Regions from separate parts of the Thalassospira sp. SN3W genome, predicted to be linked through region 3. Evidence: predicted binding sites of a transcription regulator. Region 3 holds the regulator's gene; each other region holds the start of a gene.

Region 1 (9,936 bases), 1.3 Mb from region 3:
GCGCATTTCGCGGTAAAGATCATTGGCGGTGACTGGTGCTGCCACCGTATCGTTTGGTGCCGCAGTTTTGGCTTCTTGCGCATCAGCTTGCAACATCGTCAGGGAAGTGCCCAGAAGCAGTGTTGCCACAAACAGGTTTCGCACGTGTGTTTCCCGTCATTCTCTTGCAGGTTTCCGGTTCGTCCCGGTTCGGATTTCAGGTCATAATAGCAACTTGCGAAGAAAAAATGACCAAAGATCGGTTTTCGCTAAATGGTTCATTCAAATGTGCGTCAGACGGTATCTGGTTGGGTCTTTCAGGCGACTGCCTTTTCTTGCCCTTTGCGAAAAGCGATCAGCCTGCCTATAACCATAGGAAACCACATTCCGACCAAAGGGAGCTTCCATGCCCAAAACCGATATGACACTCGATCGCATCACCGACCTGCTGGCGCGCGCAAAAAAGGCGGGTGCTGACGATGCGGATGCCGTTTATGTCGAAGGCACGTCACTTTCGGTATCGCAGCGACTGGGCAAGATGGAAAAGCTTGAACGATCCGAGGGGGCCGATCTTGGCCTGCGTGTTCTGATCGGCAAGCAGCAGGCGGTTGTGTCGTCATCGGATACCAGCGAAAGCGCGTTGAACGAACTGGTCGAGCGCGCCGTTGCGATGGCGAAAAACGCCCCCGAAGACCCGTTCTGCGGCATTGCCGATCCATCCGAACTGGCCGAAACATTTGATGTCGAGGCGCTTGAGCTTTGCGAGTCGGGCGAAGTCAGCCAAGAAAAACTGATGGCGTGGGCGACCGCCTGTGAAGAGGCTGCACGGTCGGTTGAAGGTATCACCAATTCCGAGGGCGCGGATGCCGGTTGGGGCACCCACCAGATCACGCTTGCCGCGACCAACGGCTTTGCCAATTCCTATGCTGGCAGCGGCAGCCACATTTCCGTATCGGTCCTTGCAGGAACCGGCACCGGGATGGAACGCGATTATGATTATGACAGTGCGGTGTTTTCGACCGATCTGCGCGATCCGGTCGATATCGGCCTGAAGGCGGCGGAAAAGACCCTGAAACGGTTGAACCCGCGCAAGGTCAAAAGCACGCAGGTGCCGGTGATTTATGACCCGCGTGTTTCGGCATCCCTCGTCGGCCATCTGGCCGGTGCGATCAACGGATCGGGCATTGCACGCGGCACCAGCTTCCTTCTGGATGCCATGGGCAAGGAAATCTTTGCGCCGGGGATCAACATCATTGATAACCCGCACCGCAAACGTGGCCTGCGGTCCAAACCGTTTGACGCCGAAGGCGTCGCCAACGAGAAACGCCATCTGATTGAAAATGGTGTTCTGAAAACCTGGATCATGGATTTGCGGTCCGCCCGCCAGCTTGGCCTGAAATCGACCGGCAACGCATCGCGCGGGGCCGGAAGCCTGCCAGGACCATCCACCACCAACCTTTACATGGAACCGGGCACCATTTCGCCCGCCGACATGATCAAGGATATCAAGCAGGGCCTGTATATTACCGAAATGATCGGCAGCAGTGTCAACGGCGTGACCGGCGATTATTCGCGCGGGGCATCGGGCTTCTGGATCGAAAATGGCGAGCTGGCCTATCCGGTTTCCGAAATCACGGTTGCCGGAAACCTGAAGGACATGTTCAAAACGGCCATTCCGGCCAATGACCTGACCTTCAAATACGGCACGAATGCCCCGACAATCCGGATTGATGGCATGACGCTGGCCGGGCAATAAGCCAAAATTACCCAGATGTGATTTGTAACAGGGGTGCGTTTTGCGCATCCCTGTTTTCATTTTGGCGGCCATTGCATTGGTCGGCATAGGCCTGAGGCACCATAACCCGCACCGGATAAGGCGACAGGCTGATTTCACACGGCAGTTTACCGGCACTTTCGCCGTCAATCTGCAAGGGTGCGGGGCCGCAATGGCTGGTGATGGTCAGACGTTCGGTCTGCACGACCGACACGTCGGTTTGCGCATGCAACCGGTTCAGGGTCAAAGCAATCCCGTAGCGTGCCAGCGCCATAAAGCCGCTGCCGGGCATCAGCACGACATCAAGGCTGTTATCGGTCAGTTTGGCATCGGGGGAAATAACAAACGCCCCGCCATAATGTTTGGCATGGGTCGCAACCACACCGGCAACGCGATATTGTTCGCGCCCGATATTAACTTCGAAATCGCGGTGATGCGGAAAGATAATATTGCGCAAACCTTCGATCACATAGGCACCCTTGCCGATCAGTCGTTTGAGTTTCAGTGACACATTTGCGACCGTATCGGCATCCGCCCCCATGCCGACCATCAAAAAGAATGCCCGGCCATTAACCAGACCGGGCCGCACCCAAACCTGGGCCGGATTGTTTATATAATCGGCAATCGCCTGTGCGCGGATTTCAAGCCCGACCTCGACCGCCAGAACATTGGCCGTTCCCAGCGGAATGATGCCAAGCGGCGGGACTTCGTGACCTTCGATCTGGGCATCAAGCAGGCCGTTGAGGGCCTCGTTCAGCGATCCATCGCCACCGGCAACAAACAGCCGTTGATGGGCACGAACCTTGCGCGCCAGTTCGCGAGCATGACCGGGATGGGTTGTCTGTAACAATTCAACCTTTACACCGGCTTTTTGCAAAATGCTTGAAAGGAAACGTTGTTTATTCCCGCCAGCGCGCGGATTGAAGATAACAGTCACCCCGGAATGGGTCATTGCGAAAAACTTCCGTAATAAAAATGAAACATTACTTTCGCGTTCTCTTTATAGAAAATGAAACATGTAACAGTATATTGACAGAACCGATAAATTTATATGAACGGGTTATATATTCGCGCGATTTGTTTTAAACCATTACTGGTTGGGGACACTATTCGGCATGTAAAACCGTCGAATTCCAGCCATCCTTTTGGCAGGATACGGAGGAGCGGCAATGACAGCGATGACGCTGCAACCGCATTACCGCACGGTCTGGATTTCGGACGTCCATCTCGGAACGCGTGGATGTCAGGCAGATCTTCTTTTGGATTTCCTCAATGAAGTGACGGCAGATACCTATTATCTGGTCGGCGATATCATTGACGGCTGGCGGCTCAAGAAAAGCTGGTACTGGCCCGAAAGCCACCACGCCGTTATCACGACAATCATGGAAAAGGCCAAGAACGGGGCAAAGGTCATTTTTGTCCCCGGCAACCATGATGAATTCGCCCGTGAGTTTGTCGATATGACCTTTGGACATGTCGAAGTCAAGATGAACGACATTCACGAGACGGCGGATGGCAGAAAGCTTCTGATCATTCACGGCGACGAGTTTGACGGTGTGGTCAAATACGCCAAGTGGCTCGCCTATCTTGGGGATACGGCCTACAACCTCGCGATTGTCCTGAACCGTTATTATAACGGCATCCGTCGCAAACTGGGTTACGGATACTGGTCACTGTCGGCCTATCTTAAGAACCGGGTCAAGAACGCCGTTCAGTTCGTCTGCAATTTTGAAAATGCCGTCGCCCACGAAGCTGCCAAGCGCAAGGTGGACGGTGTTGTATGCGGGCATATCCATCATGCCGAAAAACGCATGATTGGCGATGTCCTTTACTGCAATGACGGCGACTGGGTTGAAAGCTGCACGGCCCTTACCGAAGACCAGAACGGCAAGCTTGAACTGCTGTACTGGGCTGAAATGCGCCAGATGGCGATGACACATTCCCAACCCGGCCGCGATGCTGCCAGTGCCCCATCCCTTGGATTGGGCAAACTGATGTCGCTGTTTCGGGTTGTCGGGGACAATAACCGTGCTGCCAATGCCAGTTCCAAAAAGAGCAGCGGCACGCCAATTGGAAAGACCGCATGAGAATTTTGATCGTATCCGATGCCTGGTATCCTCAGGTAAATGGTGTGGTGCGCACCCTTGAAACCGTGCGCAGCGAACTGGGCGAGATGGGACATGATGTGCATATCATCTCGCCTGATCAATTCCGGACGATCCCCTGCCCGACCTATCCTGAAATCCGGTTGGCCCTGTTTGCCAAACGCAAACTGGCCCGGATGATTGATGCCCTGCAGCCGGTTGCGATCCATATCGCGACCGAGGGCCCATTGGGTCAGGCGGCACGTGCTTATTGCCTGAAACGCGAACTACCGTTTTCATCAGCCTATCACACCCGGTTCCCGGAATATCTGCATGCGCGGACACGGCTGCCGCTTTCGATTTCCTATCGCGGGATGCGACGGTTCCATAACAAATCACAATCGGTCATGGTGGCCACGGAATCGCTTCGCGAAGAGCTGGCTGATCGCGGCTTTAACAGGCTGAATATCTGGTCGCGGGGTGTTGACCTTAACCTGTTCAAACCGCGACCCGATGCAAGTTTCGGGGATTTCCCAAAACCGCACTGGCTGTTTGTCGGTCGGGTGGCGGTTGAAAAGAATATCGGCCATTTCCTTGACCTTGACCTACCGGGGACAAAATTTGTTGTCGGCGACGGGCCGCAACTGGCGGAACTCAAATCGAAATACCCGAATGCACAGTTTCTCGGGAAAAAGGTTGGCGAAGAACTGGCTGTCTGTTTCGCATCGGCAGACGTTTTTGTCTTCCCTAGCAAAACCGACACTTTCGGCCTTGTCATCCTTGAGGCGATGGCGTCCGGAACCCCGGTTGCGGTTTTCCCGGTTCAGGGACCAGCCGATATCGTGCGCGGGACCAAGGCAGGCGCCATTGATGCCGACCTTCGCAAGGCGGCGATGGCGGCACTTGAACTTGACGGCAAGGATGCGCGCGCACTCGCAGAACAATATAGCTGGCGCAATTCCGCCAGTCAGTTCCTGCACAATCTGGCACCGTTTTCAGGCGGGTTTGACGGGGCGGCAGCCAAACGTCTGGCCGTTGAAGACATAACCGAAGCAAAAGAACCGGCGATTGTCATGCCGGCGCAATAACCGGCAGCCGTTTATTATCTGGCAAACTGAGATCCGTCCTGCGGGGTTTCTTTCCCTCGCAGGCTTCGGCGTAGAGTGCCATATGCCCGCATCGCATTGATCGCATCCGTCCCAAGCCACCGACGGAACGGTTTAAGCGCGACATAAACCGGCCGGATAACCGCCACGATACGGGACAGAGGTTTCATCTGTGGTGCGGTCATGCCGCTGCGGCTCAGATAAGCCTGCCATCCGGAACGCAAAAGATCGGGACGACGTTTAAAACCGCGCTGTATGGAAAACACAAACAGCAGAATGTCGCGCGCCTGTGCGTCGGGCAATGGCATACGTTTATTGGGGTCTTCTTCGAAATCAATAAAACCGATCCTGCCATCATCCCGAATGGTCATGTTGCGCAAAAGAGGGGCACCATGCGCAAAACCATTGGCATGCAAATCCGCCAATGCAGTTCCGGCCATGGCAATCAGTTCAGCGACACGTGCTTCATCCCCAGCCTTGACCGCATCGCTGATTACGGTTTGCAAGATCGCTCCGTTATCGCCAATAGCGATCCAGTTATCGGCGACTTCGAGAAGATCAGGCACCAGAACGCCTGCACGGTTCAGGGCACGAAGGACTTCAGCCTCGCTTGCCAGACCGGCCTTGCCGCCTGGCGACACTGTCGGGCGCAACATCGGTATCCGCGTCAGGGTTGCGACAAAACGCTGCAAGCGGTGCCAGCCCTTTTGCTTTGGCCGGACAGCCTGTTTGATCCAGATACGCCGTCCTTTCCACCGCAATGGAAAAACCCGTGCGCCAACACCTTGGGCAATCGTCTGTTCCACGATATCGTGGAGTTGCTCTGTCATTTTTTTATCTTATATGTCGTTTTTCGTGGCCTGCATTCCTGCAGGCCCTGTCAGTATCAGTTAAGTTACGTTGCTGCGGCTTGCCGCACCTGCCCGGGCATGCTAGCAACAGCCCGGAAAGATCAAGATATCCATGATGCCTCATCCATATAGATAGTGTCGGACTGACACAATCGGAAATGGCGTCGCACGACCGGGAAGAATTCATTGCCAAAGCATTCGCTAGATCACACGACGGAACATTGGAATACGTGGCCAATGATCAGACGCATCGTTCAGGATGCGGTTGCCCCTTATTTCGGCAAGATTGTCCTGGCTCTGATTTGCATGGCGCTTATGGCTGCCGCGACTGGCGGTTATGCCTATCTGATGGATCCGGTGATTAACGAGGTCTTTGTCAAAAAGAACCCGGCGATGCTGGTCCCTGTCGGGGTTGCCGTCCTTGCGGCTTTTGCGCTGAAAGGCTTTGCCAACTATGGGCAGTCGGTTTTGATGAGCTATGTCGGTGGTCGCATCCTTGCCGATATTCAGAACAAGCTTTACGAACATGTCATCCGGCTTGATATCGGGTTCTTCCACAATACCAATACCGGCAAACTGATCACGCGTTTCACCAGCGATATCACCGCGATGCGGGCCGCCGTTTCCGTATCGCTGACCGGTTTTGGCAAGGACTTTTTGACCGCCATCGTGCTGATTGGCGTCATGTTCTATCAGGACTGGCAGCTTGCCATCATTGCGTTCACGGTGTTTCCCGCCGCCATCCTGCCGATTGCCCGCCTGGGCAAGCGCATGCGCAAGGTTTCCGCCAACACCCAGCAGCAGATCGGTGAATTTGCAACCCTCCTTGAACAAACCTTCCAAGGTGTCCGCCATGTCAAAGCCTATGGCATGGAGCCCTATGAATGTTCGCGGATGGAAAAGCTTGTTGAAACCGTCTTTGATCTGAGCTTCAAGGCGCAGAAAGTCAGCGCACGTTCGTCCCCTATCATGGAAACACTCGGCGGCGCTGCGATCACGACCATCATTATTTACGGCGGTAGCCGCGTCATTGACGGGGCAAGCGATCCAGGCAGTTTCTTTTCGTTCATCACGGCCCTGTTGCTGGCCTACGAGCCGGTCAAGCGCCTTGCCAATATCAATATCAATTTGCAGGCCGGTCTTGCAGCATCGCAGCGCGTGTTTACCGTCCTTGATATCGAACCGGAAATTCGCGATGCCGACGATGCCAAAACGCTTCAGGTCAAGGGTGGTGCCATCCAGTTCAAGGATGTTTCCTTTTCTTATAACAATGAAACGACGGCGCTGCGTAACATCAGCCTTGATATAGAGGCCGGTCAGACGATTGCCCTTGTCGGGCCGTCGGGTGCCGGTAAATCGACCATCCTGAACCTGATCCCGCGGTTCTATGATATCAATGCCGGTGCGATCACGATTGATGGTCAGGATATCCGCGATGTAACGCTGGAAAGCCTGCGATCAGCGACCGCACTGGTCAGCCAGGAAATCACGCTGTTTGACGATACGGTTCGATCCAACATCGCCTATGGCCGATTTGGCGCAAGCGATGCCGAAATCGAAGAAGCCGCACGTCATGCAGCAGCCCATGATTTCATCCTGCAACTTGAAAACGGTTATGACACCATTGTCGGCGAACATGGTGTGAAGCTTTCAGGCGGCCAGCGCCAGCGGATCGCGATTGCACGTGCGATGTTGAAAAATGCCCCGATCCTGCTTCTGGACGAGGCAACATCGGCCCTTGATACGGAATCCGAACGCCACATTCAGGGGGCCCTGACCGAATTGATGAAAGGACGGACGACGCTTGTCATCGCGCACCGCCTTTCGACGATTGTCGATGCCGACAAAATTTGCGTCATTCAGAACGGGCATGTTACCGAACAGGGACGCCATGAAGAATTGCTTGCGCTTGGAGGGGCTTACGCCAATCTCTATAATCTGCAATTCTCGGAAGAGAGCGATAACTAGGCCGACAGAAATCGGGATAAACTGGCGTGCAGTTTCATAAGCGGATCATAAAAAGCGATCAGGCGCGCAGCACTTTGTGCTGGCTTGCGGCAACCTATATCCGGTTCATTCGTCTTACCGGTCGCTGGCACACGGAAGGTGGCGATCATCCTGCGCATTTCCTGACCGAAGGAAAACCCTTTATCGTGGCTTTCTGGCATCAGCGGTTGCTGATGATGCCCTATACATGGCGTTCGGTTGCGGGGAACCGACCGTTTAACATGCTGATTTCATCGCATCGCGACGGTGAAATCATTTCCCGCACCATCGGTCATTTCGGAATTGCGACAATTGCCGGGTCAACCGGACAAGGCAAGGGCGGCGCGGCAGCGTTGCGGCGTATTCTCAAGGCCCTCAAGGCAGGCGAAGTCGTCGGCATGACCCCGGATGGACCGCGCGGACCACGCATGCGGATTTCCGATGGCATCGTTCAGGCCGCACGACTGGCCGAAGTCCCGATTTTCCCACTGACCTATTCTGCCTCAAGACGCCGCGTTTTTGGCAGTTGGGACCGGTTTGTTTTGCCGCTTCCATTTTCAAAAGGTGTCTTTAGCTGGGGCGATCCCATCCATATCCCGCGCGATCTGGATGACGACGGATTGGAAGAAAAGCGGCTGGAACTTGAAGCAGCTTTGACCAAGCTGACACAGGAAAGCGATGCCAAGCTTGGCCTTGACGTGATTGAACCTGCCGGACCGGATGAACTTCCCAAACAGAAGCGGTCGGCCGTGGTGGCGGCGGCAGAACAGGAAACGGCCAAATGAGCCTGTTTTACGCCTATCGCGTTGCGACACGGCTTTTGGGTCCGGTACTTGGTCTTTATCTGCAACGGCGCAAAAAACGCGGCAAGGAAGATGCAGGAAGGATCGGCGAACGGTTCGGTCATGCCAGCGCATTGCGCCCGAAGGGAAAGCTGGTCTGGATACACGGGGCCAGCGTTGGCGAATCCCTTTCCGCCCTGCCGGTGATTGATGCCCTTCGCGCGCGTTTTCCCGATGTGTCGATACTTGTCACCACCGGCACCGTCACATCCGCGGCAATGATGTATCAACGCCTTCCGGAAGGTGTGATCCATCAGTTTATTCCGATTGACCGACAGGTCTGCGTTGCCCGTTTCCTGCATCACTGGAAACCTGATGTTGCACTTTGGCTTGAAAGCGATTTCTGGCCCAACATTCTGACAAAGGCCAAAAAGGCGGGGACCAGACTGGCACTTCTGAACGGTCGTATCTCGGCCCGAAGTTTTAAAAGCTATTCCCGGTTCCCTTCCTTCATTACCCCGGTGATCTCGGCCTTTGACCTGATCCTCAGTCAGGGGGCAGAGGAAACCGGGCGTTTCATCGCATTGGGGGGAACCGATGTTCGTGCGGTCGGGAACCTGAAATTCGCAGCCCCCGCCCTGCCGGTTGATAGCGACACGTTGTCCGAACTCAAGACACAGATTGGCAATCGTGCCGTATGGCTTGCCGCAAGTACATTTGACGGCGAAGAAGCCGCATGCGCGCAGGTTCATAAAAGCCTTGCCAGCAAACATGAAAACCTTCTGACGGTGATCGTTCCCCGCCATTCTGATCGGGCCAACGATATCGAAACCGACCTGATCGCAAAGGGCCTGCGCGTGGCGCGCCGAAGCCTTGGCCATGTGATTACCGATCAGGTTGATGTTTATCTTGGCGACACCATGGGCGAGATGGGGCTTTATTACCGGCTTGCACCGGTATGCCTGATCGGCAAGACCCTTTGCGCATCGGGTGGGCAAAACCCGCTGGAACCAGCAAGGCTTGGCTGTGCGATCCTGCATGGCCCGGATATGAGCAACTTTAACGAAATCAGCCGCGAACTTCTTGCCGCCAGAGCATGCCGTCCGGTTGCCGATATCGATGATCTGGCCCGGCAGGTTGATACCCTTCTGACATATCCGGAAAAGGCCCGGGAACTGGCAAATGCTGCGCTGGAATATGCCAATTCCAAGGCCGAGGTGCTTGATCGGACGATGGATGCAATCGCGCCGCTTTTAATCAGCGAGGCCGCCAATGCGCGCCCCTGATTTCTGGCAAGCGGATGGTTTCTGGGCCAAGGCATTATCGCCCCTGTCGCTGCTGTGGCGGGCGGGTGCGGGCATTCGCGCCATGAAA
Region 2 (9,936 bases), 1.9 Mb from region 3:
AAACGCCTGCTCGGCACTGATCCGGCCGCGCAGGGTCGCAAGCCCGATGATCACCGATCCCGACACCGTCGTCAGGGTGTGAAGGGCTGTCAGGTAGTAATCATCAAGTGCCTCGATCTCGTCCTGAATACGCAGAAGGGCCTCGTCTTCCTGCGAGATCGGCATCACGCCCTCGGTCACTTTAAGCGACACACCCAGTTCATGATGCGCCCAGTCAAGCAACGGCTGCCATGCTTCGGCCTGCTGGCGGACAAGGTCATCGGGGAAGGATGCGCGATAGCATAACAGGTCAGACCGGCCAAATCCGGTCAGTTCCGCAATCACGCCAAACCGGTGCGGGCGCACGCGGTCAATCGCGGTTGCGGCCAGTTGCATGATCGGCATCGTGGTCGGCAGAACCTTTTCCCCCTGCGCATCCCATTCGGCCGCAATTTCATGCGCCAACGGTTCCGCCGGCAACACGAATTCGGCCTTGGACGGCGATTTTACCGGCCTTCCGTCCAGATGGATACGCCAGCCCTGCGCATCTTCGTCGCGCACGGCTTCGGCTTTTTTGTAAAAACGTTTGATCGATTTTGTAAGCATGATGGCGATATGCCCAAATCCGTTTCCATGTGCAAGCGATTTGATTGGACCGCCATGTTCAAAGGCGATTATCAAGAATTTCTGTATAATTTTTGATCAATTTACCCCATTGACCATTTATTAAACAACCGTACTCTGCCCGTAACAGTCCCTTCATATCAGGAAAACCGGCAAAAAAGGGATTTGGCACAGGCATTGCTGTGCGATCAGGGGTATCATTCGGTCAATGGGTCGTCAAAAAGACCCGAAACAGGAGGCTTCATTAATGGTGAGACTTAAAGCGCGGCTACTTGGCGCGACCGTCGGCATTGCCGTTGCACTTGGTGCGCAATCCGCCATGGCCCAGATGGCGATCAAATTTACACTCGACTGGAAATTCGAAGGCCCGGCAGCCCCCTATGTGCTGGCCAAGAAAAAGGGCTATTTCTCCGACGAGGGCCTTGATGTGACGATTGATTCCGGGAACGGATCGGTCGGTTCGATCACACGCGTTGCCAGCGGCGCCTATGATGTCGGCTTTGCCGATATCAACTCGATGCTGGAATTCAATGCATCGAACCCGGATCGCGCGATGAAGTCGGTCTTCATGGTTTATGACCGCCCGCCGTTTTCGTTGTTCATGCTGAAAAAAAGCGGCATCACCAAGCCCGAAGACCTGATTGGCAAGACGCTGGGCGCGCCGGTTTTCGATGCATCGCGCAAACTTTTCCCGGCCTTTGCACAGGCAACCGGGCTTAAGCTTGACGATGTCAAATGGGAAAGCATGGACCCGCCGCTGCGCGAACCGATGCTGGTGCGTGGTGACGTTGATGCGATCACCGGTCACTATTTCACATCAATCCTGAACCTTCAGGCACAGGGCATTTCCAAGGATGATCTGACCGTTTTCAAATATTTCGATTACGGCATGGATTTCTATGGCAATGCGATGATTGCATCGCCCGACATGATGGAAAACCATCCGGAAGAACTGCGCGCATTCCTGCGTGCGGTCGTCAAGGGATGGCGTGATGCGATTGCCAACCCCGAAGAAGCCATTGCGGCCCTTAAGGATACCGATCCGCTGATTGACCCGGCCCTTGAATTGCAGCGCCTTCAGATGACGATTGATGACAATGTCGTCACCGAGGTGACGCTTAAAGAAGGCATGGGCCAGATCAAGACCGACCGCATGAACAAGGCGATTGACCAGGTCAGCCTGGCATTTGGCATTGAAAACAAGCCAACCGTTGCGGATATCTTCACCGACATTTTCATGCCCGGCGATAAAGACCGGATGCTGAAATAACTGCCACGCCAGACCACGCAAACGGGGCCGGGCAAACCGGCCCCGACACATAATAAATCATCAGGATACGCAGGGGGATGACTGCCGTGTCGAAAAGCTTTGTCGAACTCGACAATGTCCGGCTTCGTTACAGCGAAGGTGACGATCTGGCATTGGAAACAACAAACATGAAGATCAACAAGGGCGAATTCATTGCCGTTGTCGGACCTTCGGGATGTGGCAAGTCATCGCTGCTGAAACTGGTATCAGGATTGATGCCGCCCAGCGAAGGCACGGTTATCGTCGATAACAAGGAAGTTTCCGGGCCGCTTAAGATCGTCGGCATGGCGTTTCAGAACCCGACCCTTCTGCCGTGGCGAACGACCCTTGATAACGTCCTGCTGCCGATGGAAATCGTCAAGCCGCATCGCAACCGCCTGCGCAAGCACCGTGCCGAATATGAAGACCGCGCGCGAAAGCTTCTGGCCAGTGTCGGGCTTGAAGGCCAAGAAAACAAATACCCGTGGGAATTGTCAGGCGGGATGCAGCAACGCGCATCGCTCTGCCGGTCATTGATCCATGAACCCGATCTTCTGATGCTCGACGAGCCGTTCGGTGCCCTTGATGCCTTCACCCGCGAAGAGCTTTGGGACATCCTGCAAAATCTTTGGATGGTGCGGCCCTTTACCGTGATCCTGGTGACCCATGATCTGCGCGAAGCAGCCTATCTCGCCGATACGATTTATGTGATGTCCAAGCGCCCGGGTACGATTTTGGTCCAGCGTGAAAACACCCTGCCCCGCCCGCGCGATCAGGAAACGACATTCACGCAGCCCTTCACCGATCTGGTCCACGAATTGCGCAGTCACATCCGTGACGTGCGCGCGGCATAAGGGAAGGTTGAAAGCATCATGGCCAAGAAAAAAGACCTGTCCAAAGCCACCCCCTGGATCAGTGCAATCGGGCTTTTCGTGATCTGGGAACTGATTGTCCGGATTTTCAATATTCCGGTCTATATCCTGCCGACCCCGTCGGAAAGCATCATGGTCGGCTGGGATTTCCGCGGTGCGATCTGGATGCATGCGGTTCATACGCTTTATACGACCCTGGCGGGCTTTGCCATTGCGGTCGTGTTTGGTGTGGTTCTGGGCGCGCTTGTCGGGTCCAGCAAGGCGGTTTATGACGCGGCCAACCCGCTTCTGGTCGGGTTCAACTCGGTGCCAAAGGTGGCACTTGTCCCGGTTCTTGTCATGTGGTTTGGCATCGGTACGGTGCCCGCGATCATCACCGCATTCCTGATTTCGTTTTTCCCGATTGTTGTCAATGTGGCGACGGGACTGGCAACGCTTGAACCGGAATTGCGCGATGTGTTGCGATCCCTTGGCGCGACCCGGCGCGATATTCTGATCAAGGTAGGATTCCCACGTGCGATGCCCTATTTCTTTGCATCGCTCAAGGTTGCGATCACGCTGGCCTTTGTCGGTTCGGTGATTTCCGAAACCGTCGCATCAAACCTTGGTGTTGGCTATCTGATGTTGTCGGCATCGTCGAAATTCAACATGCCGCTGGTGTTTGCCGGGTTGCTGGTGATCGCGGTGATGGGGATTGCGATGTACGAGCTGTTTAACATCATCGAACGCCGGTCCACCAAATGGGCCAATCGCGGAAATCCGACCAATTAAGATCGCACCGCTTGGGCACGCAAAAGGCCGGGAAAACCCCGGCCTTTTGATGTTCTGGCGATTGCGATAAAGCCTTAGGACAGATGGGCGTCAAAGAAACCCATCGTGCGTTCCCACGCCAGTTTGGCATCCTCGGCGTCATAACGGCCGCCGGTCGGATTGGCAAAGGCGTGATCGGCTTCGTACCAGAAAATCTGATAGTCGGCTTTCCCGGCTTCCTTGAGGGATTCCTCGAACCCGTTGACCATCGATTTGTTGATGCTTTTATCAAGGGTGCCGAAATGCCCCATCAGCGGCGCGTTCAGGGTTGAAACCTGCTCGGCGGTCTTTTTGACATTGCCGTAATAGACAACAACCGCATCGACATCGGCGGCAAGCGCGGTATTGAGCGACCAGCCACCACCAAAGCACCAGCCAACCGTTCCCACCTTGCCGGTTGAATCCTTGTGATTTTTAAGGAATTTGACGGATTCCTGCAATTTTTCGGTGGCAATCGCCGGATTGACTGCCGACATCAGCGCCTTTGCCCCGTCGGCCGAGGTTGCGGGCGGCTTACCATACAGATCAACCGCAAGCGCGATATAGCCCTGCTTGGCATATTCTGCCGCAACCGCGCGGATCTGATCATTCAGGCCCCACCATTCATGGATCAGAATGACGGTCGGGGCCGGAAGGGTTGCCGGCATGGCGATTTCGGCGGTCATTTTTTCCCCGCCCGGCGTGGTGATGGTCACGGGGGACAATGTCGATCCGGCGGCATGGGCCAAAATCGGATCGGCCAGAATAACCGCAAGCGGCAAGGCAACCGCGCCTTTAAGGAACAGACGGCGATCTTCATCCGTGGCCTTCGGCGGCGGGCCGAGATGGTCGTTTACGCCACATCCGTCAAGCGTGCACATATTCAAGCCTCCTCTGTCTGGTTACGATCAGGCGTTTTATCAGGTTGTATTTTGCATGATGCTCTTAGCGTCATCATTTCGCAAGAAGCGAAGAATTTGCAAATCACGCGCGCGTCATAAATCCCTGTCACCCCAAAGAGTACGCACTCAAACCCGTTACAGATCAACCCTTTGTACCGCCATCCTGGCAATTGTCATGCAAATGTCCCCTTGCCCTGTCTGCTGTTGCCTGCTTTAACAGCCAAACGTCGATCCCGTTCCCAATCATCCGAGGAAATCATGCGTACTATCGAAACGGTTCTTTTTGATCTGGGCGGCGTTCTGGTCGATTGGGATCCACGGCATCTGTATCGCAAGATTTTCAAAGATGATGCCGAAATGGAACGTTTCCTGACAGAAATCTGTCATCCGCACTGGAATTTCCTGCATGACAAGGGTGCGCTTCGCTTTACCAAATCAATACCCGATCTTCAGCATCGCTATCCGGAATATAGCGACCAGATCGCGGCATGGATGGACCGCTGGCCGGAAATGATGAAGGGGTCGATTGACCGCACCGTTCATATTCTTGAAGAACTGAAATCACGCGGCAATGTGCGTTTGTTTGCGCTGACCAACTGGTCGGCGGATACCTGGCCGCATGCGATTGAACGGTTCGGTTTCCTAAGCCATTTCGAAGGCATTCTGGTATCGGGTCAGGAAAAACTGGCCAAGCCCGACCCGCAGATTTTCGATCTGACCGCCGCGCGGTTCAAGCTTGATCCGCGCGAAACCCTGTTTATCGATGACAGCGAAAAGAATATCCAGCAGGCGCGCGAAATGGGCTTTGCCACCCACTGGTTCCGTGACCCGATCCGCCTGCGCCGCGATTTGATGGAATATGGCCTGCTTTAAAAAGCAGTCAGTGGCGCTTGGCCGTCAGGTAATTGGCAAAGCACTGTTCGAAAACATATTTCCAGCCGCTTTCATAGCCGTCGCGGACCATCGGGGCGATTTCGCCCAGATTTTCCCAGTCCCAATGCTTGAGCCGGATCACACAGCGGCCAAAGGCATTCTGTTCGAACGTGACACTAATGCGGGTATAAGCCCCTTCTTCCCAGCCCGGATGCCAGGTAAAGGCAACATGTTCGCCTGCCTGCCAGATATCGACAGTGCCCCAGACCACCGGATCGCGGCCCTTGGCATGCTCGACAATCTTGCCGCCAAGGCCCGGATTGATTTCGACAGATTTGCAGTTTTCACGCGCCAGCGAATGGCTGTCGGTCGGCCACCAATTGCCAAAGCCATTGGTGAATGCCTCGAACGCGTATTCCGGTTCGACCGGAACGGTGATTTCCACCCGGATCGGTTTCAGATCGTCATCTTTGTGATCGGCTTCAGGCAGCATCGCGGCCAGTTCCCCACATGGTTTCCAGCAATCCGGGCAGCTGATCGAAATGATCAATCACGGCATGCGCCCCGGCATTGTTCAGCGTTTCAATATCGTGATAGCCCCAACTGACACCAATCGACAGCATCCCCGCCGCCCGGCCCATTTCGATATCATAGGCGGTATCGCCAATGATCACCGCATTGGGCGCATCCACACCGGTTTCATCCATGGCCGCATGCAACATCGACGGATGGGGTTTGCTCGGATGATTGTCGCATGTCTGAAGGGTAACGAACCGGCCTTCAAGTGCGTTGCGCGCCAGAACGGCATCAAGACCGCGGCGCGCCTTGCCCGTCGCAACCCCCAAAAGCCAGTTGCGCGTATCCAGTGCGGCCAGCATTTCGCGCACACCGGGGAAAAGCGGCTCGTAAAAATCCGGGGTCTGGCGCAATTCAAAGAATGCCGCCTTATAGGCCGCGGTGACGCCTTCAATAATTGCGTCATCGATCATGCCCGGTGCGGCAAGCTTGCGGATCGCTTCAGGCAGGCTCAGACCGATGATGGTACGTGTCTTTTCAAGGCCGGGGCAATCAAGGTCATGTGCGGCAAAGGCATGATCCATGCAATGCGCAATCGCATGCTGGCTATCAACCAGCGTACCGTCACAATCAAAAACCACAAGCCTGAGCGGATCGTTCGCCATCAAAAGTCATCCAGTTCTGTTCATATCGCGGCGGAGACTATTCCAAAGTCCGCCAAAGATCGAGTCTCTAGCCCATGCAAAGTCGACGCATTTTTTGCTCTGCGGCAAGCAATGGAAACCAATGGTAAATTTCAACACGCTTTCGAACACCCCAAGGTAGGGTTAGGATGATCCTGTTAGCACGCAAACTGCGGAGGCTGAACATGCTCACACTGCGGGACTGCATCGATTTTAGCGATCTGAGCGAGGAGGAAATCCTCGCGATTGCCGAGTGTGAACACATCCCCCTTCTGACCGCCCTTGAGGAAGGCGAAAGCATGGTGCACACCCCACGGGGGCGCAAACGGATTGCTATTATGATCAAAAGCCAGGCGGAAATGTGCGAACGTACGGGAAATACGGTCCACGCCCAACATCTGCGCCGGGTTCATGATGCGTTTATCAACCGCTTCGACAAAATGGTCGCGCGCCCTTAAAGATCGATTGTCATCAACGCCGTTGACAGGGACGAAAAAGCCGACGCACTGCGTCGGCTTTTCGCGTTTCGGACACTGAACGCATCCGTTATCTTTTCCGCAACCGGGACGGCTTTGCCTTGGGTTTCGGTTTGATTTCCTTTTCCCGGTGGATTTCCGGCGTCAGGAATTTGGTTGGCGTTTTCGGATCAAAGTTCAGCGCTTTGATGGTTGCGCTGAAATGTTCGGGCACCGGGGCTTCGATCACGACGCGATGGCCGGTCACCGGATGGGGAAAGTCAATCGCGCGCGCATGCAGATGCATCTGGTTTGACAGTCCATCAAGAAACGCTTTGGCCCCGCCATATTTACCATCGCCAAGGATCGGGCATTCCATCGCCTGACAATGCGCGCGCAGCTGGTGGGTACGACCGGTTAGCGGCGACAGGGCAAGCCACGCCGCACGGCGTCCGGCACGGGCCAACTGACGATAGATCGTCTGGGCCGATTTGCCTTCTTTTTCGTCGATGACCATCTTTTCACCGCCCTTGCCGCCATGTTTGGCAAGCGGGGCATCAATCAGACCTTCGCGTTCATCGGGCGCACCCGATACAATCGCCCAGTACAATTTCCGCGTGGTCTTGTCCTTGAATGCCTTGGTCAGGGCATTGGCCGCCGATGCCGACCGTGCAAGCAACAGCACGCCGCTGGTGTCCTTATCAAGACGATGCACCAGTTTCGGGCGTTCCTTGCTATCAAGCTTTAACGCATCAAGCATGCCATCAACATGAAGGTCGGTATTGGTCCCGCCCTGCACCGCCAGACCGGCGGGCTTGTTGATCGCCAGAACCACTTCGTCATAGAAAATGACGGAATCGCGCAGCGCCTGAAGTTCTTCCTCGGTCGCGTTCGATTTGGCCGGGCCGGATTTTACATGCTGGGCCGCATTGGCCGCATCGTAATTGCCCTCCGCCCATGGCCCCATACCGCCGCCCGACATGACCGGCGCGGGGGGAACACGGACTTCCTGACCGGGCTCAAGGCGCTGACCGGCCTTGGCACGTTTGCCATCAACACGGATCTGACCACCCCGCAGGAACTTCTGAACCTGCCCAAAGGTAAATTCCGGGCAGTTCCGTTTGAACCAGCGATCCAGCCGCATTTCGGCTTCGTCATTCTTAACCTTGCGCAGAGTGACGCCACTCATTGCAGAACTCCCCTTACCAGCGCGATTGCGCCGAACAATGCTGCGATGCCAACGCAGACCGAAACCGCGACATAAAGGCCAGAAAGGCCGATATTACCGCGTTCATATAAGGTCGCGACATCGAGCGAAAAAGTCGAAAACGTTGTAAACGCCCCCAGAAAGCCGGTCACAAGGAAGGCCCGCATTTCAGGACTGAGCGACAGCTTGACCGCCGAAAGCTCGATCAGAAGTCCCATCAGGAAGGAGCCGACGATATTGACCGTCAAAGTCCCCCATGGAAATCCGTGACCAAGTGTCGCCCCCATCAGGGCCGAAACACCATATCGGGCAACCGCCCCGATAGCCCCGCCCAATGCGATGGATGCGATAAACAACGGTGAAAATTGCATGGCGCGGAACCTAGTCTTTCAGTTCTGAAAAGTCACGTGTGAAAACATCATGGGCGGGTCGCATTCCGGTACACCAACCAAACCCCGTCGCAAACGAACAATCAGTTCTGCGGCGCGGCCTGCCGGCCAATCAGGGCGACGGTTGCCGCCATCCATGATTTCAGGCGTTTTTCATTCTGGCCGAAATCGTCACTGCCATAGACGGATCGGGAATAGGCAAAAACGCGGCTGCCGCCATTTTCACCGGGAATGACCTTGACATCAACCCAGTCGGGAAAACGGAAAACAGGCGTCCGGGCAAGGAAGCGCAATTCAAGCGCCAATCCATTCCCCTCGACAAGTTTCATGCCTTGTGCGCCCGCGGTTGCCTGCAAGGCGGTTGCGACGGTATCGGGCGATGCATCGAATACCGGGCTTGGCACGTTGCGATCGGTCGATGGGCAGGCATCCGGCGGGCAGACCAGGAAATAGGTCGGTGATTGCGGCAGGTCGATATCCGGTCCCAGACTGATGTCTGCCGGCTCATCTGCCATCAACATACTGTCGAGCAATCCGCTGAAACGGATTACGGCAAATGTCAGTCCGCCGACAAACAGAAGCCATGCCAGTACAATCGCTACGCGTTTCACAAAAATTCCCCGTTCCCGTTTTGCGTGCCCTGCTGTAACGCAAGACTCCCTAAATACCGGTTAATTCCTGTAATTCGTCAAGTTAACAAATACGAAAATGCCCAAACGAGATGCTCGTTCGGGCATTTTTGGGAAACCAATGGACCGCAACGGGGGGGGATGGATTGCGATGATCGATTTCCCGCGGGCAATGCAACAGGGGTAGGCGTTATGCCGCCGTCGGAAGCGGTGCAGCAGCCACATTGGCAATCGCACGTTCCATGGCTTCTTCGGCGTTTACCGCGAAACCGGATGCATCGATAACGTCAATATCGGAAATACCGACGAAACCAAGAACCTGTTTCAGATACGGGGTCGCGAAATCGGCCGGGCTGTTGACCGGAACACCGCCGGTGGCAACAACGATATAGGCTTTCTTGCCTTCAAGCAGGCCTTTCGGGCCATTTTCAGTGTAGTTGAAGGTCACACCGACACGGGCGATCAGGTCAACCCAGGCCTTAAGCGTCGACGGGACCGAGAAATTATACATCGGCGCACCGATCACAACGACGTCGGATGCCTGAAGCTCGGCAACCAGTTTGTCGGAAACGGCGATCACGTCTTTCTGTGCCTCGGTACGGTTTTCAGCCGGGGTATAGAACGCGCCGACAATCTCGCCGGTCAGGGCCGGGATCGATTTGTCATTGAGGTCACGTTCAACAACATTGGCAGTCGGAGTTGCGGCAACAATACGTTCGATCAGCTTTGA
Region 3 (9,936 bases):
GCCGCCAAGCTGGGTCGACAAGCCGCAGGTGATCCCGGCAATTGGTCAACGCAAAGGCCGGGTCGCCATCCTGACCGGCTGTGCGCAACAGGTTCTTGAGACCGAGATAAACGAGGCAACCGTGCGTTTACTGACACGCCTTGGCATCGAAATCGTTGTGGCCAAAGGGGCGGGTTGTTGCGGGTCGCTTGTTCATCATATGGGCAAGGAAGCGCAGTCCCATCAACAGGCCAAAGCCAACATTGATGCCTGGACCCGGGAACTTGCGGGCGTGGGGCTTGATGCGATTGTCATTACGGCATCGGGATGTGGCACAACGGTCAAGGATTACGGGCACATGTTGCGCCATGATCGGAATTACGCGGCGAAAGCGGCCAAAATTTCCGACCTTGCCTGTGATGTGACCGAATATCTGGCAGGGATTGATGTCCCGGCGGATCGTTTCGCCGGGGCGACTCATGGCGGGGCGCGGGTTGCCTATCATTCGGCATGTTCGATGCAGCATGGTCAGAAGATCATTCGTGAACCGCGCGACCTTCTGAAAAAGGCCGGGTACGAGGTGCTTGAAATTGCCGAGGGGCATTTATGCTGCGGGTCGGCGGGGGTTTATAACCTGTTGCAGCCTGAAATCGCGGGCCAACTGCGCGACCGCAAACTTGGCAATATCAGAAACACGGCACCGGATCTGGTTGCGACGGGCAATATCGGCTGCATGGTGCAGCTTGAAACCGGTGCGTTGAAAGTTGTGCATACGGTGCAATTGCTTGACTGGGCAGCAGGGGGACCGACCCCCGAAAAGCTTTTACCGTATTATGCTGAAAAGATCGCCTAGACAACGGTTTGGACGTCTAAATACAAAAGCCCGCCGACGTTGCGTCGTGCGAGCTTTTATGCAATCTGGCAAAGACTGCTTACGAAACCGCTTATTTCGCAAGCAGGCTGTTGGCGATACTTTCGGCGGCAGAGCCTTCGCTGCTGTCTTCGGCAAAAGCAGCGGTTTTTTCGCGAATCCAGTTCTGAACTTCGGCTTCGCTGACATCGACCTTTGTTGCCATCACCGCAATGACGGCTTCCATGGCAAGGACATGAGACGCAATGTTATTGACCGCGACATGCAGGTCATCAATGTGGCGTGATGCGGCTTCGGACATGTCGCCCAGTTCACCGGAAAGCTTCTGGATCAGTTCCTGAATCTCGTCGAGCGAAGTGCTCATGGTCGTCTCCCTTTTGCGCGGTTCTGCGCTACTTTGTTCCCAACGGATTGATATCTTATGAACAAGCTTCGTGTTTTCGGGGGGCTTTGTAAAGGCAGGGAAACCGAAAACAGTTAACGGTCTGCTGCCGTGCCGTCGTCTATCCAGTCCGGGTGATGTTTCGGGGCAATGTTACAGTTTATGTAACGAAGACTGTAAAACCTGCGGCTGGAAACAGGAAAAATGCCGGTTTCAGTTTTGATTCCGGCCCGGATCTATTTTAGAAAACCTTTGATAAATAAAGGTTTTTTCGAGGTTTTTTTCATCTCCGATGCGTTGTCACATAATGTTAACAAAAGTGACGCAATACCGTAAGCACCCAGCGTTAGAGTCCGCCTCGCAGATCGTTGCACCGTTCCGGTTTGGAACAATTACTGGGGAATTTACCATGAAGAAGACTCTTGCTGTTGCGGCGCTGATGAGCGTTGCCTTTGTTGGCGCGGCTCAGGCACGCGACCAGATTCGTATCGTTGGTTCGTCCACCGTTTTCCCGTTCGCAACTGCGGTTGCTGAAGAATTCGGTAAAACCACCTCGTTCAAGACACCGGTTATTGAATCGACCGGTTCCGGCGGTGGTCTGAAGCTGTTCTGCGCCGGTGTTGGCGAACAGCATCCGGACATTACCAATGCTTCGCGTCGCATCAAGAAGTCCGAAGTTGAAACCTGTGCCAAAAACGGCATCAGCGAAATCACCGAAGTCAAAGTCGGTTACGACGGTATCGTTCTGTCGAACTCCAAAGATGCTCCGCGTCTTGACCTGACCAAAGAACAGATCTTCCTGGCGCTGGCCAAAACCGTTCCTTCGAAAGACGGCAAGTCGCTGATCGATAACCCGTACAGCACCTGGGCCGAAATCGACCCGAGCCTGCCGGACGTTAAAATCGAAGTTCTCGGCCCGCCCCCGACCTCCGGTACCCGTGATGCCTTCACCGAGCTGGTACTTGAAGAAGCCTGTGACTCCTTCGAAGCCATTAAGGCAATCAAGGACAACAAAGATCAGCACGGTGCAGTTTGCAAAGGCGTTCGTGAAGACGGTGCCTATGTTGAAGCCGGTGAAAACGACAACCTGATCGTTCAGAAACTCGAAGCAAACCATGATGCGCTTGGCATCTTCGGCTTCTCGTTCCTTGATCAGAACGGCGACAAACTTCAGGGTTCCCTGATTGCCGGTGTTGAGCCGACCTTCGAAGCCATCTCTGCTGGTGATTACCCGGTTTCGCGTTCGCTGTACTTCTATGTCAAGAACGCCCATGTTGGTACCATTCCGGGTATCAAAGAATATCTGACCGAATTCACCTCCGACAAAGCATTTGGTGACGAAGGTTACCTTGCTGACCGTGGTCTCATCCCGATGGATGCGGCCGAGCGTGAAGCAGTCCGTAATGCTGCGCTGAACCTTGCTCCGCTGAGCATGTAACGCGATCTTTCAACCGGTGGCAGCCTTTTCTGCCACCGGTTTCTTTGTTTTCAGGCTTTAATTGATTTATTCTTGGACCTGCCTTAAACGCGCACCAAGTTTTTTGGTCATTCTTTGGCAAATGGATTAATCGCAATGTCCCTGACCTATTTGCTGCTTGCTTTGGCACTCCTGTGTGCCGTGTCATTTTATTTCGGTCGACAGCGCGCGGTTGCCCTGTCGAACGGTCGATACAGCAATCTTCATTCGCTGCCTGCGCATTACGGGATGTATACGGCGTTGTGGTGCGGCCTGCCGGCTTTGGGCCTTTTGCTGGTTTGGATGATGTTTGAAGGGACGATCATTCAGACAATGATCGTTGCCGATCTTCCCGAAGAAGTGACGTCCAATTCCGGGCTGTTATCTTTGGCGCTTAACAGCATCTCGCAAATTGCTGCCGGAGGCGGGGAACATCTTACCGTTTCTCCCGAGATTGTAGAGGCCGGCCATCGGCTTGCCAATCTTAACACCATCGCAAATGCGGCTCTTATTGTCGTGATGGTGTCTGTTGCCCTGGTGGGCTTGGCTCTGTCTTATCGCCGGATTTCTTCGGAAATGCGCGCGCGAAACAATGTCGAACGGCTGTTTCGCTATATCATGATCGTGTGTTCGGCGATTGCCATCCTGTCGACGGTCGGCATTGTTTTCTCGCTTTTGTTTGAAGCGCTGCATTTCTTTGGCAAGGTCAGCCCGCTGGACTTCCTGTTCGGTCTGGAATGGAGCCCGCAGACGGCCATCCGCGCAGATCAGGTGGCGTCCGACGGTGCATTTGGCGCAATCCCACTTTTTGTTGGAACATTGCTGATTACGCTGATTGCAATGTTTGTGGCGGTGCCGGTCGGTTTGTTCTCTGCCATCTATATGGGTGAATATGCATCGCCCAAATTCCGGGCCGTTGCCAAACCTGCGCTTGAAATTCTGGCGGGTGTTCCGACGGTTGTTTACGGCTTCTTTGCGGCCCTGACAGTTGCTCCGTTCTTGCGCGACAATGGTGCTGTGCTTGGACTTGATGTCAGTTCCGAAAGTGCGCTGGCTGCGGGGCTGGTCATGGGGGTCATGATCATTCCGTTCGTGTCATCGCTGTCTGATGATGTCATGTCACAGGTGCCGAAGTCGTTGCGCGACGGATCGTATGGCCTTGGTGCAACAAGGTCTGAAACCATTCGGCATGTGATTTTCCCCGCAGCCCTGCCCGGTATTGTTGGTGCGGTATTGCTGGCGGTGTCGCGTGCGATTGGGGAAACCATGATCGTTGTGATGGCTGCCGGACTCGCCGCCAACATGACGGTAAACCCGTTGCAGGCCGTGACCACTGTTACCGTGCAGATCGTAACACTTCTGGTCGGTGACCAGGAATTCGACAGTGCCAAAACCCTGTCGGCATTTGCACTGGGTCTGCTTCTTTTCCTTATCACCTTGGGTCTGAACGTGTTTGCCCTTAAGGTTGTTCAGAAGTATCGCGAGAAATATGACTGATATGGCATCGCTTATGGAAGACAGAGCCGCCGCAAAAGTGATCTCTGGCAATCTGCACACGCCGGTTGACTGGGACAGCCCGAAATTGGCACGTAACATTAAAAAACGTTACGCAGCGGAACGCAGGTTCAAGATTTACGGCTTAAGCGCAATTGCCATCGCTCTTATGGCGCTGGTTGTGCTTGGCTATTCGATCATTTCGAAAGGTTATAGTGCCTTTTTCCAGACCTATGTTCAGATGGAAATCTTTTTCGACCCGGCCAAGATCGATCCGGACGGAACAGGTGACCCGGCAATTATTGGCCGGGCCAATTTTGATGGTCTGATCAGGGATGCACTGAGCAAACAGTTCCCGGAAGTGAGCGGACGTAGCGAACGGCGTGATCTCTATGACATTGTTTCGGGCGGGGCATCTTATGATCTGCGCGAGAGGGTGCTTGAAAATCCGTCTCTGATCGGACAGACCCGGAAGGTCTGGCTGATTTCCGGTGACGACTTTGATATGCTCAACAAAGGTTACATCAGTGCAAACACAGACGAAGGCGACCGTCGCCTGAATGATCAGGAAATTGGTTGGTACAATTCACTGGTCTCCCAAGGATCGGTTGAAAAGCAGTTCCATACGCGGTTCTTTACCAATGGTGATTCCCGCGAACCGGAATTGGCCGGGATTTGGGGCGCTGCGGTCGGGTCTTTCTATACCCTGGCTGTGACACTGATACTGTCGTTTCCGATTGGTGTTCTGGCGGCGATCTATCTGGAAGAATTTGCACCGCGAAACCGGTTCACGACGATTGTCGAAGTCAACATCAACAACCTTGCGGCTGTGCCGTCGATCGTGTTCGGTCTTCTTGGGCTTGAGGTTTACCTTAATGTCATGCACCTGCCGCGGTCGGCCCCGGTTGTTGGTGGTCTGACGTTGGCCCTCATGACATTGCCGACCATCATCATCGCATCACGTGCGGCGATCAAGGCAGTGCCGCCGTCGATCCGGCAGGCGGCCCTTGGTCTTGGGGCGTCGCCGGTTCAGACGGTGACCCATCATGTGTTACCGCTGGCGATGCCCGGTATTCTGACCGGGACCATCATCGGCATGGCGCAGGCTCTTGGGGAAACCGCGCCGCTTCTGATGATCGGTATGGTGGCGTTTATTGTTGATATCCCGGGCGGTGCACTTGATCCGGCGACAGTTCTGCCGGTGCAGATTTATCTGTGGGCGGATAGTCCGGAACGTGCCTTTGTCGAGAAGACTTCGGCGGCCATCATGGTCTTGCTGGGCTTCCTGATCCTGATGAACGGATTGGCCGTGTATCTGCGCAAGAAATTTGAACGGAAGTGGTAAAATGGCTGTTGTAACTCAAAGCGCAATGACGGCAGAGCCGTCAGTCACTAGCCCGAAAATGACGGCCCGTGACCTCAATCTTTTCTACGGCGACAACCAGGCGCTTTTTGATGTCAATCTTGACATTGTCGAACGCCAGGTCACAGCACTTATCGGCCCGTCGGGCTGCGGCAAATCAACCTTCCTGCGGTGCATGAACCGCATGAATGACACGATTGACGGTGTCACGATCAAGGGCAAGGTAACGCTTGATGACCGTGATATCTATGACAAGGCAATCGACGTTGTTCAGTTGCGCGCGCGCATTGGCATGGTGTTCCAGAAACCGAACCCGTTCCCGAAGTCGATTTATGACAACGTGGCCTATGGCCCGCGTATTCACGGTCTGGTGAATTCGCGCGACGAGCTCGATGAAATCGTCATGACCTCGCTTGAACGGGCGGGTCTACTGAAAGAAGTCAAAGACCGTCTGCCGGAACCGGCAACCGGTCTTTCTGGTGGGCAGCAGCAGCGTCTTTGCATTGCACGTGCGGTTGCCGTCAGCCCCGAAGTCATCCTGATGGATGAACCGTGTTCGGCACTTGACCCGATTGCAACCGCAAAGGTCGAGGAACTGATCGACGAGCTTCGTTCGAACTACACCATTGTGATCGTGACGCACTCCATGCAGCAGGCTGCCCGCGTGTCGCAGCGCACGGCGTTTTTCCATCTCGGCAAGCTGGTCGAAGTGGGCGAAACCGATCAGATTTTCACCAATCCCAAGGACGAACGCACCAAGGGATACATTACGGGTCGCTTCGGTTAAGTCCGGGCAGGAGTATTTTCGATGGTCGATGAGAAACATCATATCGTCAGTTCGTTTGACGAAGAACTGACCCGTCTGAACAACATCATTTCGCAGATGGGCGGGCTTGCCGAAAGTCAGCTGATTTCCGCCATTCGTGCGATCGTTAAACGGGATTCGGAACTGGCCGAGAAGGTCATTCTTTCCGATCACCGTATCGATACGCTGGAACAGGAAGTGCAGGATTTTGCCGTACGTCTTCTGGCCCTGCGTCAGCCGATGGCAGATGACCTGCGGCAGGTGGTGACCGCGCTTAAACTGTCCAACGATCTGGAACGTATCGGTGATCTGGCGAAAAACATCGCCAAGCGTGCGCAGGTTCTTAACCAGGTGCCGCCGATCCGCCCGGTTCAGGTGATCCCGAACATGGCCAAGCTGTGCCAGGAAATCATCAAGGACGTTCTGGATGCCTATATCGAAGGTGATGCGGAAAAGGCCCAGCGTGTCTGGGCGCGCGATCAGGAAGTTGACGATATGTACAATTCCCTGTTCCGTGAACTGCTGACCTATATGATGGAAGATCCGCGTAACATCACGGCATCGACCCATCTGCTGTTTATCGCCAAGAATATCGAACGTATTGGCGATCATGCGACCAACATTGCCGAAACGATCTATTACCGGATCAAGGGCGAAGACCTGCCGATGGATACTCGGCCAAAAAATGACGCGGCGAACTTTGCCGTCGTAGAACCGAATGAGTGACACTGGAGCATAGGAAGATGGACCCAACGGTTCTTATCGTCGAGGACGAAGCTGCAATCGTAACCATGTTGCGCTACAACCTCGAACGCGAGGGGATGCAGGTTGTCGAAGCCGGGGACGGTGACGAAGCGTTGAAAATTCTGGCCGAAACCCATGTCGATCTGGTCCTTCTGGACTGGATGCTGCCGGTGATGTCAGGGATCGAGGTTTGCCGCCAGATCCGCCGGAAGCCTGAAAGCCGCGATTTGCCGGTGATCATGGTTACGGCGCGTGGCGAAGAAGGCGACCGCATCCGCGGCCTTGATACCGGGGCCGATGATTATGTGACCAAGCCGTTTGCGATTGGTGAATTGCTGGCTCGTATTCGCGCACTTCTGCGTCGATCCGGTCCGGCGCAACCACAAGGGCAGTTGATCTATTCCGATATCGAAATGGATCTGGCCGCCCATCGTGTCAGTCGTAACGGCAAGGCTATCCATCTTGGCCCGACCGAATTCCGTCTGCTGCGTTATTTCCTGGAACATCCGGGGCGGGTTTTCTCGCGCGAGCAGCTTCTGAATGCGGTTTGGGGGCCGAATATCTATGTCGAAACCCGCACGGTTGATGTTCACATTCGTCGTCTGCGCAAGGCATTGAATGACGTCAAGGGAACGCGCGATGTGATCCGCACGGTTCGTGCCGCGGGTTATGCACTGGATGTCGAAGCCGCCTGATTGCGGTTATTCCGGAAGACGAAACGAAAGACCCCCATTATTGTGATGGGGGTCTTTGCGTTTCAGGTGCTTTTCCTGGATTTTGCCGGTTTGGCAGTTTTTTGTGCCTGGTCTTCGGTTTTTTGGCGCGCGGTGCGCGGGGCAAGTTCGTTCATCAGCAGCATATCGGCACGCCGGAACTTGGCTATTTCGATATCGATATCTTCCTGCGGGATATCGCAGGCCGCCAGAACGTGATCGGACAGGCGTAAACCGGTTTCAAGTACCTCTGGGATGGCCGCATCGGCACCACTGCGTGACAGCGGACCGATATGGGTGATGTCCTGGGCACGGGCAAAGATTTTCAGATGCGGATAATGCTGTCGCAGCAAGGCGACGGTCTTTTCCGTTGCGTGCGGGTTGCCCATGGCAACGGCGGCAATATGGGCCTGTTCGGTATGGGCGGCACGAAATGTTTCCGGTCGGGACCCATCGGCAAAATAAACCGGCAGACCTTCGGCTCGGCCACGCGAAACCTGTTGGGCATCGGATTCCAGAACGATAAACGGGATTTCCTTGGTGCGCAGCAGACGGGCCAGAACCCGGCCCACGCGCCCGCAACCAATCACCAGAACATGTTTCTGAATGCCGTCGGTTTCATCCGAGATCTCGCTTAGCTGATCGGTTTCCTTGGGATGAAGCTTCTGTTCGATGCGATGGCCGAGCGAAATCAAAGTCGGCGTCAGACCCATCGAAATCGCAACCACCGGGATCAGCATCACGGCGATGTCAATCGGAACCGCCCCGTTCTGCGATGCCAGTGCAAGCATGACGAAGGCGAATTCACCACCGGCGGCCAGGCTCATGGCGACCCGGATTGACGATGCCCGGTTAAAGCCGATCAGCAGGGACAATCCGAAAAGAACCGCTGCCTTTATGACCAGAAGCCCGATCAGCCACAAAATGATCGTTCCGGCCTGACCGATGACCACATTGGCATTGACCGACATTCCCACAGACATGAAGAACAGCGACAGGAAAACACCGCGAAATGGCGAAATGTCGGCTTCGATCTGATGGCGGAATTCGGTTTCGGCCAACATTACTCCGGCGATAAAGGCACCAAGCGCCATTGAAAGGCCCGCGGCTTCGGTCAATGTGCTGGCAGCCAGAACGACAAACAGGGTCCCGATTGCAAAAAGTTCCGGGTTTTTAAGGGCCGCAATATACCGAAACAGTCGTGGCAGCAGATAACGACCGGTCAGCAACAATACAGCAACCGCCCCCACACCGCTTAGTGCGCTGATCCAGGGGCTGGTTTCGCTCCCGGCATTGCCTGCGGCCTGCACCATGATCAGGAAGGGACCAACCGCAACGTCCTGCAACAGCAGGATGGCAAGGGCTGCACGCCCGAAACGTGTGTGCAACTGGCGCTCATCGGAAAGCTGTTTAAGGATAATGGCTGTTGATGACAGGGCGAGCGCCCCGGCAATCACGATGGAGGCGGGCATATCGTAATTGATCAGCAGCAATACACCGAACATCACGGCCATCGTGACGCCGATCTGCAGGAAACCAAGGGTCGCGAACCGGCCCCCAATCACACGCAGGCGTTCGCGCGACAATTCAAGACCGATCATGAACAGCAGAAAGACAATGCCAAGCTCGGCGACGGTTGAAATGTCTTCGCGGTCACTGATCAGGCCAAAACCGAAAGGGCCGATGCAAAAGCCACCGATCAGGAAACCGATGATCGAGTTCGCACGTAATTTCTGTGCCAGCGGGACGGCAATCACCGCGGCGGTCAGGACAAGGAACAGCTCGAAAAGAACGCTGTGTGACATGATGGATTATGCGTCCGGCGCAGATAGGCGTGTAAAGGAAGTCGTTCAAATCAGGATAGCGGAAATACCCCTATGATTTCTATGGAAATTTCGCGTATGAGAGGGCATCTGTGATGGATGACACGTCTTAAGAGCAGGCGACCGCGACGATTGCTTTCGGCATGCGTGCCAGTGTGGGAACCGCATCACACCGATGTGAAGAATGGTATTACGACGGGACGACGCAGCTTGCTATTCTGCGTTCGCAATGCCATGTTCCGCTGGCCTGTAAAAGGGCATGAAAAAATCAGAAATTTCCCCAAACGAGCAGGCCGGAATTGGAAC

The links. Region 3 encodes PhoB, which activates phosphate uptake and scavenging genes when phosphate is short. Its sites were predicted from a motif close to TNTCATAAAACTGTCA; they were not measured.
Region 1: a site for PhoB is predicted at 2,719-2,734, ahead of P8T57_RS12590 (diacylglycerol kinase family protein). Genes of this name have one in related genera too.
Region 2: a site for PhoB is predicted at 4,626-4,641, ahead of P8T57_RS15640 (HAD family phosphatase). Genes of this name have one in related genera too.

The regions. Positions count from the first base shown of each region.
Region 1 covers NZ_CP121124.1:2,793,700-2,803,635, reverse strand. Annotated here, with positions in the region: gene P8T57_RS12600 (hypothetical protein) at 1-144, opposite strand, end outside; gene P8T57_RS12595 (TldD/PmbA family protein) at 386-1,735, shown strand; gene P8T57_RS12590 (diacylglycerol kinase family protein) at 1,743-2,705, opposite strand; gene P8T57_RS12585 (UDP-2,3-diacylglucosamine diphosphatase) at 2,923-3,840, shown strand; gene P8T57_RS12580 (glycosyltransferase family 1 protein) at 3,837-4,925, shown strand; gene P8T57_RS12575 (hypothetical protein) at 4,940-5,773, opposite strand; gene P8T57_RS12570 (ABC transporter transmembrane domain-containing protein) at 6,032-7,762, shown strand; gene P8T57_RS12565 (lysophospholipid acyltransferase family protein) at 7,789-8,565, shown strand; gene P8T57_RS12560 (3-deoxy-D-manno-octulosonic acid transferase) at 8,562-9,848, shown strand; gene lpxK (tetraacyldisaccharide 4'-kinase) at 9,835-9,936, shown strand, end outside.
Region 2 covers NZ_CP121124.1:3,417,079-3,427,014, reverse strand. Annotated here, with positions in the region: gene P8T57_RS15665 (ATP12 family protein) at 1-585, opposite strand, end outside; gene P8T57_RS15660 (ABC transporter substrate-binding protein) at 851-1,873, shown strand; gene P8T57_RS15655 (ABC transporter ATP-binding protein) at 1,951-2,745, shown strand; gene P8T57_RS15650 (ABC transporter permease) at 2,764-3,534, shown strand; gene P8T57_RS15645 (dienelactone hydrolase family protein) at 3,609-4,433, opposite strand; gene P8T57_RS15640 (HAD family phosphatase) at 4,713-5,327, shown strand; gene P8T57_RS15635 (SRPBCC domain-containing protein) at 5,335-5,820, opposite strand; gene P8T57_RS15630 (HAD-IA family hydrolase) at 5,810-6,508, opposite strand; gene P8T57_RS15625 (hypothetical protein) at 6,712-6,984, shown strand; gene P8T57_RS15620 (RluA family pseudouridine synthase) at 7,073-8,170, opposite strand; gene crcB (fluoride efflux transporter CrcB) at 8,167-8,559, opposite strand; gene P8T57_RS15610 (DUF1499 domain-containing protein) at 8,661-9,188, opposite strand; gene P8T57_RS15605 (NAD(P)H-dependent oxidoreductase) at 9,397-9,936, opposite strand, start outside.
Region 3 covers NZ_CP121124.1:1,469,138-1,479,073, reverse strand. Annotated here, with positions in the region: gene glcF (glycolate oxidase subunit GlcF) at 1-832, shown strand, start outside; gene P8T57_RS06640 (hypothetical protein) at 924-1,214, opposite strand; gene P8T57_RS06635 (PstS family phosphate ABC transporter substrate-binding protein) at 1,642-2,670, shown strand; gene pstC (phosphate ABC transporter permease subunit PstC) at 2,806-4,185, shown strand; gene pstA (phosphate ABC transporter permease PstA) at 4,178-5,527, shown strand; gene pstB (phosphate ABC transporter ATP-binding protein PstB) at 5,529-6,332, shown strand; gene phoU (phosphate signaling complex protein PhoU) at 6,354-7,076, shown strand; gene phoB (phosphate regulon transcriptional regulator PhoB) at 7,094-7,789, shown strand; gene P8T57_RS06605 (cation:proton antiporter) at 7,852-9,612, opposite strand; gene P8T57_RS06600 (calcium/sodium antiporter) at 9,930-9,936, shown strand, end outside.